DNA from 3 places in the Actinoplanes sichuanensis genome. Region 3 is predicted to be linked to each of the others. Evidence: riboswitches for the same ligand, from Rfam matches in the RefSeq annotation. Region 3 holds a riboswitch; each other region holds the start of a gene.
The links. A riboswitch is a leader RNA that binds a small molecule or an ion and turns the genes downstream of it on or off. The one in region 3 is predicted to bind cyclic di-AMP.
Positions count from the first base shown of each region.

Region 1: another riboswitch for cyclic di-AMP. It lies ahead of Q0Z83_RS35670 (C40 family peptidase); the one in region 3 lies ahead of Q0Z83_RS12855 (C40 family peptidase).
Region 2: another riboswitch for cyclic di-AMP. It lies ahead of Q0Z83_RS41750 (coiled-coil domain-containing protein); the one in region 3 lies ahead of Q0Z83_RS12855 (C40 family peptidase).

Region 1 covers NZ_AP028461.1:7,789,442-7,792,707, reverse strand. The annotation lists gene Q0Z83_RS35680 (type 1 glutamine amidotransferase) at 1-110, opposite strand, end outside; gene Q0Z83_RS35675 (MurT ligase domain-containing protein) at 100-1,320, opposite strand; cyclic di-AMP (ydaO/yuaA leader) riboswitch at 1,701-1,892, shown strand; gene Q0Z83_RS35670 (C40 family peptidase) at 1,899-2,711, shown strand.
Region 2 covers NZ_AP028461.1:9,082,772-9,086,037, reverse strand. The annotation lists gene Q0Z83_RS41755 (glycoside hydrolase family 65 protein) at 1-289, shown strand, start outside; gene Q0Z83_RS41750 (coiled-coil domain-containing protein) at 347-1,378, opposite strand; cyclic di-AMP (ydaO/yuaA leader) riboswitch at 1,385-1,516, opposite strand; cyclic di-AMP (ydaO/yuaA leader) riboswitch at 1,724-1,862, shown strand; gene Q0Z83_RS41745 (coiled-coil domain-containing protein) at 1,861-2,895, shown strand; gene Q0Z83_RS41740 (ABC transporter ATP-binding protein) at 2,921-3,266, opposite strand, start outside.
Region 3 covers NZ_AP028461.1:2,887,743-2,891,008, reverse strand. The annotation lists gene Q0Z83_RS12865 (hypothetical protein) at 1-134, opposite strand, end outside; gene Q0Z83_RS12860 (metal-sensitive transcriptional regulator) at 525-824, shown strand; cyclic di-AMP (ydaO/yuaA leader) riboswitch at 1,433-1,558, shown strand; gene Q0Z83_RS12855 (C40 family peptidase) at 1,565-2,146, shown strand; gene Q0Z83_RS12850 (heavy metal translocating P-type ATPase) at 2,245-3,266, opposite strand, start outside.

The sequences.
Region 1 (3,266 bases), 4.9 Mb from region 3:
ATGCCGCGGTCGGCGGCCCGGCGGGCGAGGATCAGCATGTTGCCGCGGTCGCCATAGGTCGAGAGCAGATCGGGGTAGATCCACACGATCCGCAGGGCCTCAGTTGACACGGTCCAACTCCGCTCGGATGTCCTGGAACGCCGTGTAGTTGGCGATCACTTCGAGGCGGCCGGGCGGCACCGACCGCAGCGCCTCGTCGAAAGTCTGTACGTGCTTGAACTGCACCTGGTTCACCTGGAGGCGGACGGCCAGGTCATACGCCCGGTCACCGGTGATCAGCACCGGACGGTCCCGCAGGGGCGAGAAGTCGACGTCGTAGAGCCAGGACGTGTCGAGCCCGTCGGGGTCGCGCGCGTTGATCGAGAGCAGGGTCGGCGCCTGGTCGGCCATGTCGAAGGCCTCCAGCCAGCTCGCCGGGTTCTTCGCGAGCAGCAGCCGGATGTTGCGGCCGTCCCGGTCGACCTGGGCGTAGCGGCCGGCGATCGACGCGACCCGGGACAGCCGGGGCAGGGCCTCGATCGGCCGGACCCCGAACTCGGCCGCCACGGCCAGCGCGGTGGCCGCGTTGCCGATGTTGACCCGGCCGGGGAGCTGCAGCTTGACCAGGTGCCAGTCACCGCGTGGGTCGATCACGCCCTCGTCCTCGACGACCCACTGCGGGCGCGGGCGGCGCAGCGGGCAGCCGGTGCACCACCAGTCGCCCTGCTGACGCTCGATCGGGTGGCCGCTCTGCGGGCAGACGAACGAGTCGTCGAGCCAGCGCTGGCCGGCGCTGAACCAGGTGATCTGCTGGCTGCCGGAGGCCGCCCAGACCACCATCGGGTCGTCGGAGTTGGCGACCACGCGGATCTCGGGGTGGTCGGCGAGTGCCTTCTTCCACAACTCGGCCATCATCGCCACCTCCTTCGCCCGGTCGAGCTGGTCGCGGGAGAGGTTGAGCAGCGCCACCACCTTGGGCCGGGTCTGGTCGATGACCTGGGCCAGGTAGTGCTCGTCGACCTCGAGGACCGCGAACGGGGTGTGCCCCTCCTTGGCCAGCGCGGAGGTGTGACCGGTCGGCATGTTGGCGCCGAACGAGTTGGTGGCGACCCGGCCCAGGACACCGACGGCGGCCGCGGTGAGGCGGGTCGTGGTGGTCTTGCCGTTGGTCCCGGAGACCAGCGCGACGGCGCGGCCGGCCGCGAGGTGGGTCAGGAGGTCGGGGTCGATCTTGAGGCCGATCCAGCCGCCGATCACCGAACCGTCGCCGCGGCCCGCGGCCCTGGAGAGCGCCGCCGCGGTCTTCGACACGGAGGTCGCGACCTTGGCGATGAGAGGCATTCCGTCCGTCACGCCAGCGAGGGTACCGGACTCGAACGTTACGACGCGTTGCCAGACCGTCAAGATCACGGTGTGGCCGGTGTTTTCCCCGGTCCGGGCTTTTCGGACGCTTACCCCGTTGGTGACGGGACTATTTATGTGTTCTGTTTCACCCGTAACCATCAACGGTGAGTAGCTGTGGCACTACTCAATGTGGGCGCATATGTCTCGCGTCGGTAACAAAGTGGACACCGACAAGTGTGCCAATCACACACCGTGATCACCCCCACGCTGACGATCATGGTCGGACTCGGGTACCAAGGATCAGCCGGACGCACTCCGCTCGCCGGCCGCACCGGATCGGTTCACGCCGAGCCCTGCCCCGGGCCGGACGGTGCGACACCGCAGTTGAGCCACACCAGACAAGGCATTCGGGGGCAGGGACGGGGGACCCATTACCGGTCTTCTCCCGCGCCACACGGCTTCGGCCGGTGCACCGGGGAGACCTTGGGGTGAAGCCGCCCACCCGCGGCCGGGCACACCTTCCCGCCCGAACCCGACAGCTAACCTCGCAGGCGTGCCGGAGGGATCTCTCTACCGTGCACGAACACAGTTCGAGCCGGCGCCGCCGCGCGTCCATCGGCACCGGAACCGTCGCACTGTCCCTGGGTCTCTGCCTCTGTGCCGGGCAGCTGATCGCCGCGTCCCCCGCGGCGGCCGCCACGACCCCCGCTGTCACCCAGGTCGCCGCCTCGGCGGCGGTACCGAAGGTCACACCTTCGATCTGGGCCAGCAGCGCCCGGACCCTCAAGTGGGGTTCCACCCTCAAGGTCACCGCCAAGGTGATCGATCCCACCACCCACCAGGTCGCCAAGGGGACGGTTCGTCTCCAGGGTTACTCCAACGGCGCCTGGCGCACCTGGGACACGGCCACCGTCAAGAACGGCGTGGTGTCGCTGACCGCCAAGCCGACCAAGACCGTCTGGGTCCGGACCCTCTTCACCGGCACCGGCTACAACCAGCGGGGCACCGGCAGTTTCAAGGTGACGGTCAAGGCCAGCGGTGCGAAGGTGCTGGCCGAGGCCAAGACCCACAAGGGTGCGCTGTACAAGTACGGCGCCTCCGGTCCCAAGCGCTTCGACTGCTCGGGCTTCACCAAGTACGTCTACAAGAAGGCGGCCGGCAAGAGCCTGCCGCACAAGGCGAACTCGCAGCAGAAGTACGGCACCGCCGTCGCGAAGAGCAAGAAGCAGATCGGTGACCTGATCGTCTTCCGGAACGGGTCGTACGGGTACCACGCCGGCATCTACGCCGGTAACGGTTACGTCTACGACTCGCCCCACACCGGAGCCCGGGTCGGCCTGCACAAGATCTGGAACAACAACTACGTCGTGCGCCGTCTGGTCGCCTGACGCGGTCGTGCAGGCGGTGGCTCGTCAGAGACGCCGGCCGGTGCGACGCCGGAGCCGCACGATGAGGCCGATCGGTGTCGCGGGGTGACCCCGACAGGTCGCGCGGCAGCGCCGACGAGGGGTGTCGCGCAGCGGCGTAAGTAAGTTTGTCGCGCAGCGGCGCCAGTAAGTAAGGAATAGCAATGACGCCCGTGGGGCGTGACCCGGATCCGGGTCACGCCCCACGGGCGTCTGCTGTGTCCGGGCGATGTGGACCCCACCGGTCCCTCCACTTTCCTCCCGGCGGGCTCCCCACTTTCCTCCCCGTGGTGTGTCGACGACCACGGAATCGGGCGTGGGAGGGCATTTCGGCGGGCGCTTTTCGACCCGAAGGCCTCGATGTCGGAAACAAGACCCTGTTGATCATGGTCACCCCCTCCACTCCGGCCCACCGCCTGTGAACTGGGATTACGTCCGTGAGAACGGCTCGTGAGGGTTGGCTTTTGGGTTGCAGGTGGAGGGAAGTGGAGTAGAGTGGGGCGCAGTGGCAGGGCGGAGGAGCGACGCCGGACCTGC
Region 2 (3,266 bases), 5.9 Mb from region 3:
CAACGGCCAGCTGTCGTTCGCTCCGCGTCTGCCCAGCCGGATCAACAACCTGGAGTTCTCGCTGCTCTGGCGCGGTCTGCGGCTGCGGGTGAGCGTGACCTCGGACGAGGTGACCTACTCGCTGCGCAACGGCGGCGGCCAGGCCCGGCTCACCTTGCTGCACCACGGCAAGGAGCTGGAGGTCACCCAGGTGCGCCCGGTGACGATGCCGATCCCGGCGGCGGTGCCGGCCGGTCCGGCGCCGGCCCAGCCGCACGGCCGGGCGCCGGTCCGGCGAGCGCTGCACTGAGTCGACATACGAAACGGCCCCCGTCCGTACGGACGGGGGCCGTTCTTTGTGATGTCTCTAAAGCATCGACACGTGCACGTGGTCGGTGTGGTCACTGACCCCGTGGTAGTTGCTCCAGCCGTTCGCCGGGAACCAGATCTGCTTGTTCCAGATCACGTAGTAGATGCCGAGGGCATCGGCGTTACGCACCAGGAACGCCATCAGGTTGTTGCCGTACCGGAATTCCTTGTCGGTGTCGAACGTCGAGAACCCGGATTTCTGCAGCGACCAGTCGCAGGCGCGGCCCTTGGGATGCTCGAACGGACCACCGTCGCGATGGCAGCCGACGAAGTTGTTGAAGCCGGCCTTCTTGACTTCCTTGTACATGTGCAGCGTGCGCTTGGTGACGCAGCCGTTCGTGGTCGGGTCCTTCTCGGTGCAGCCCTCGGCCGAGAAGCCGCCGCTGGAGTTGCGGGGTGCCGGGGCGGCCTCGGGTGAGTTCGCGACCACGAGACCCTTGGTCACGCCTTTACCGCCGACCAGGGCGAGCGCGTCGACCGCGGCGTCCTTCTGCTTCTTCATCGCGGCGGCGTCCTGCTGCTGCTGCTTCACCTCGGCGTCGAGCCGGACCTTGCTCTCGGTGATGGTCCGGAGTGCCTCGTTGAGCTCACGCAGCTTGGCGTCGTGCAGCCGGTTGATCTCCTCCAGGGAGACCGCCTTCTCCAGGAAGTCGCCCGAGGAGTTGGCGTTGAGCAGGTATCCGATCGAGCTGAGGTTGCCCGTCATGTACTGCTCTTTGGCGATCTTGTCGACCTCGGGGATCAGCACGTCGCGCCGGGCCTCGGCCTGCTTGATCTGGTTGGCCAGCTGAGCCTGCGCCTTCACCGACTTGTCCACGGCCGCCTTGGCGGACACATAGCGCCGGTTCGTGTTCTCGATCACATCGGAGAGAATCGCGTCTCCGCCGCCACCGTTCTGCTCCTGCTCTTGAGCAGTGGACGACGAGCCGCCGGGCTCGGCCGAAGCCGGAGCCGAGGGTGCCGCGAGCATCACGACAGCCACCAGCGGCGCCAGGGCGTGTATCAGCCACCGGCGGGGACTTGCGGTCATCAACAGTTCCTTCCGTGTCACCGCCGACCGAGTTAGCTGACGGGTTCGGGACGGAAGCAATCCCTACCGCAAACTGCGGATACACCCCAGTGACCTGGTTCCCCGGCTCGCCTTTCGACGATTGGGCGGCGGCCTGCCGGCAACTCGGGGGCGGTGCCGTCCTGGCAGGACCGGCGGTCAGTTTACCCGAGATATCGCCGTGGATCAGACCCTGGGAACGGCCAAAAGTGTTACATCGCAACGACTATCCGTAATTGCTGTCACCGCTCGTGTCGAGGCCATTGCGCGGCGTACGAGAACTGTCGATCTGTCGATCGAGTGGGTATGGTCGGTGCGGTTCCCGCACGGGAGCCGCCGCCTAATCGCCGTAAAAAGGCGAGCCGGGGAACCAATATTCCCTGGGGTGAATCCGCTCACCAGCGGTAGGGATTTCCTTCGTCCCGAACCCGTCAGCTAACCCGGCCGGCGGCCGACGGAAGGAAATGCCTGTGCAGCAGAACACTGCGCGGCGATTAGCGGCGTTGCTGGCGCTGCTCGTCGCCGCGTGCGGACTGGCCGTCGCCTCGACGCCGGCCACCGCGGCCCCCCGGCTGCTCGCCGCCCCCGGCGACTCCGGTGACGACGGTGAGGGCGGCTCCGGGTCACTGATCGACAAGCTCGAGAAGGCCTCCAAGGGTTTCGTGGAGGCGAAGGCCAAGCTCAAGACGTCCAAGGAACAGCAGGCCAAGCTGACCGCCGAGCTGAAGAAGCTGGACGGCGAGCTCGGACCGCAGCAGGACAAGCTCGACCTGCTCGCCACCCAGGCGTACACCGCGGGCCGGGGCGGGCCGATGGCCGCGCTGCTGAGCTCCGACTCTGCCGAGGGCTTCCTGGGTCGCGCCGAGACGCTGGCTCTCGTGGCCGCCGACCAGAACCGGGCGATCGAGGATCTCAAGAGCACCCGGGAGACCCGGCAGAAGGCCAAGGACTCCATTGACATCGCCATCAAGGACCAGCAGAAGCAGGTCACCGTGATGGCGAAGCAGAAGGAGCAGGCCGAGGCCGCACTGAAGGCGGCGAATCAGGGCAACGACGCCAGTTCGTCGTCCGACGGCGGCGACAGTGCCGACGCGTCGCCCGGACCGAGTGGCAGCAGTTGCAATCAGACCGACCCGACCGGCACCGGCGGCTGTGTGACCGCGACCCTCCTGCACGCCTACAAGGAGGCCCGCGCCGACGGCTTCACCAGGTTCACCAAGTGCTGGCGAACGCAGAACAGCGGTGAGCACCCCAAGGGCCGGGCCTGCGACTTCTCGGCCGAGAAGGGCACGTTCGGCGGCGACGCCACCGGAGCCGACAAGACGTACGGCGACAACCTGGCGAACTACTTCATCAACAACGCCGACAACCTGAACGTGCTCTACGTGATCTGGTATCGCCGGATCTGGCTACCGAGCAGTGGCTGGAAGTCGTACAGCGGGGCGGGCGGAGACCCGTCCAGCGACCACACCAACCACGTGCATCTGTCGGTCAACTAGCCCGGCGCAGCAGGAGTGCGGGGCCTCACCTGCGGGTGAAGGCCTCGTACTCCTTCATCACCTCGGAGGTCGGGCCGTCGGCCCGGATCACGCCTGCCTCCAGCCAGATGCAGCGCTCGCAGGTGTCCCGGATCGACTGCTCGCTGTGGCTGACCAGGAACACCGTGCCGGCCTCCTGGCGCAGCTCCCGGACCCGCGCCTCACTGCGCTTGCGGAATTTCGCGTCACCGGTGGCCAGCGCCTCGTCGATCAGCAGCACGTCGTGCTTCTTCGCCGCCGCGATGGAGAACCGGAGCCGGGCCGACATGCCCGAGGAGTAGGTCCGCATCGGCAGCGACGAGAAGTCGCCCTTGTCGTTGATGCCGGAGAAC
Region 3 (3,266 bases):
CCGGCGATGATCATGCCGACGACGGCCATCGACGCCAGGATGATCATGGCCCGGCGTTCCTCCCGTTTGCGTTTCTCCTCCTGCAGGCGGCGCTCTTCCTCCTTGCGGGCCTTCTCCGCCTCGCGGCGATCCATCCATCCTTGCCAGGGTGGGGTGATTTTCACGCGGCTACCACCGCGGCATTGAATCCGGTCGCCATGCCGGGCCGGGGGCGGCTGCACGACGGGTACGACGCACTCGTACCGGAAGCAGCCGGGACGGACCTCTCGTACAGCCGGTGCGAGAGACGGCCGGATAGTGGCGGCCAGGAATCATCGAGGTACGGCTGCGACATGAGATGAAGTGTGCCGCAGATGATCAACTGGCAGCGATGGACCGAATGGGCGATCCGTCAGTGTCGGGTACAGGCGACCACCTGCCCGCGCCGAAGGGTGCCGGCCCTGCTACGACATCGCGGGCGCGGCGCCGCCGGGGCGTGTCGTGGCCGCCGCCGGCTCATACCGGTGCCGGGTATCTTGCACGGCATGAGTGAGGCGAAACCGGCCGGGCCGCACGGGTATTCGGCGGAGAAACAGGCGCTGATGGCGCGGCTGAAGCGGGTCGAGGGGCAGATCCGTGGACTGCAGCGGATGGTCGACGAGGACACCTACTGCATCGACATCCTGACCCAGATCTCGGCCGCCAAGAGCGCCCTGCACGCGGTGGCGGTCGGCCTGCTCGAAGATCATCTGCGCCATTGCGTGGTGCACGCCGCGTCCGAGGGCGACGTGGACGCGAAGATCAAGGAGGCGAGTGCGGCTATCGCCCGGCTCGTGAAGTCCTGAGTCGGGCGATCGTTGCCACCGGCCGGGTCCGATCCGCTCACCCAGCTGCTGTCGAAGGTGCCGTGCCGTCGACCGGGTCGGCCTGATCGCTCGACGGCGCGGCCGGTTGAGCGGGCCTGTGGTTGCATCGCCGCCGTGACCGCCGTTCGCAAGGCCGCGGTATGCGGTCACCTCCGGACCGCTGGGTGGTCATCGGTTCGGGCGACGAGGGGTGGATACCCGGTCATGATCGGCGGGCCGGCAGTCGGCGTGGACACGACGAACCGGGGAACCCGGTCGAGGCCACGCACAGCGACCACGTTCGGGTCTGCGTGTTCCCTTTCACAGATCAACCTCACGTCGCGTCAAGCACACATCAGCACAGCGTGTCGACAAACCTCGCAGTGCCCTTCCAAATCGGACTCCCTCCGGCGCGGTCATCACTGTGCGTGATCGACTGCCGGGCCCAGGACCGGCGCGGGCCGGGCTATCAAGGAGGGGCGGCGGGCACCTGCTCGCCGGTCGTGCCGACCCGGACCACGCCGAGCCCTGCCCCGGTCCGGTGGCACGAACCGCATGACGAGTCATGAGGCAATCGGGGGCAGGGACGGGGGAACCACCATCGGTCCTCGACCGGCACGCCGTACTGCGGCAGCCGGGGTTGAGGGCCTCGGGGTGAAGCCGCCACCGTGCGGCCGGGCGACCTTCGCGCCCGAATCCGACAGCTAACCTCGCAGGCGTGCCGGAGGGAATCCATCACCGTGCGCGTAAGCACCCTGAGCCGGCCCACCCGTACCCTGGGAACCGGCACTCTCGCCCTGTCCGTGGGTCTCGGTCTGCTGACCGGCGGGCTCGGCACTCCGCAGTCAGCCTCCGCCGCGACGCAGTCCTCGACGGCCGCCTCCACGCAGGTGTCCTCGCCGACCAGCGTGGTGTTCAGCCAGGCCGGCATCACCGTCACGGCCGCGTCCCAGGCCGCCAAGTCCAAGGCGGCCGCGAATCGGATCATGACCGAGGCGGCGAAGCACAAGGGCAAGAAGTACAAGTTCGGTGCGGCCGGGCCCAAGCGGTTCGACTGCTCGGGCTACACCATGTACGTCTACAAGAAGGCGGCGGGCAAGAAGCTGCCGCACAAGGCCCACCTGCAGCAGCGGTACGGCAAGGCCGTCGCCAAGTCCAAGGCCCGCGCGGGTGACCTGATCGTCATCCGTACCGGAACGAAGGGCACGCACGCCGGCATCTACGCCGGTGGCGGCAAGATGTGGGCCGCGCCGCGAACCGGCAAGACCGTCACCAAGCAGAAGATCTGGACCAAGAACTACGTGGTACGGCGCCTGGTCTGACCACAGTGCGGGGATGCCCGTACGTGATTCATGCTCGGGCATCGCACAGTGCCGCCTGCATCCGTCCTCGGCGGGTGCGGGCGGCACTGTCGTACGACCTAATTCTTGATGCCGGTGAAGCGGCGCAGCCGCAGGCTGTTGGCGACGACGAACACCGAGCTGAACGCCATCGCCGCTCCGGCGATCATGGGGTTGAGCAGCCCGGCCGCGGCCAAGGGTAGCGCTGCGACGTTGTAGGCGAAGGCCCAGAACAGGTTGCTCTTGATGATGCGCAGGGTTCGCCGGGACAGCAGGATCGCGTCGGCGGCGGCCATCAGGTCACCACGGACCAAGGTCAGGTCGGACGCCTCGATCGCGGCGTCGGTGCCCGTGCCCATCGCCAGCCCGAGGTCGGCCTGGGCCAGGGCGGCGGCGTCGTTGACGCCGTCGCCGACCATCGCCACGACCTTGCCCTGTTCCTGCAGCCGTTTGACCACGTCGACCTTGTCGGTCGGCAGCACCTCGGCGATCACTTCGGTGATGCCGACCTGCGCGGCGACCGCCCGAGCCACGGTCTCGTTGTCCCCGGTGAGTAGCACCGGCGACAGGCCCAGCGCCCGCAACCGGGCGACGGCGTCGCGGCTGGTCGCCTTGACGGTGTCGGCGACGGCGAGGACGCCGCGGGCCTGGCCGTCCCAACCGGCGACCACGGCGGTCTGCCCGGCCTTGTGGGCGGCGGCGACGGCCTGCTCGACGTCGTCGGGCACCGTCAACCCGGCCTGGCGCAGCAGCGCGATGCGACCGACGTGCACGGCGTGGCCGTCGGCGGTGCCGGTGACACCGAGCCCTTCGGTGCTGGCGAACCCGGTCACCTGCGGCAGCGGCGCGCTGTCGGCGGCCGCCGACGCGATCGCCTGAGCGATCGGGTGCTCCGAGGCGGCCTCGACCGCCCCGGCCAGGCGTAGCAACTCGTCACGGTCGACGCCTGCGGCGGGGACCACGTCGACCAAGCTCATTCGGCCGGTGGTCACGGTGCCGGTCTTGTCCAGCACGACGGTGTCCACGGTCCGGGTCGACTCGAGGGTTTCCGGGCCTTTGATCAGGATCCCGAGTTGCGCGCCGCGGCCGGTGCCGACCAGTA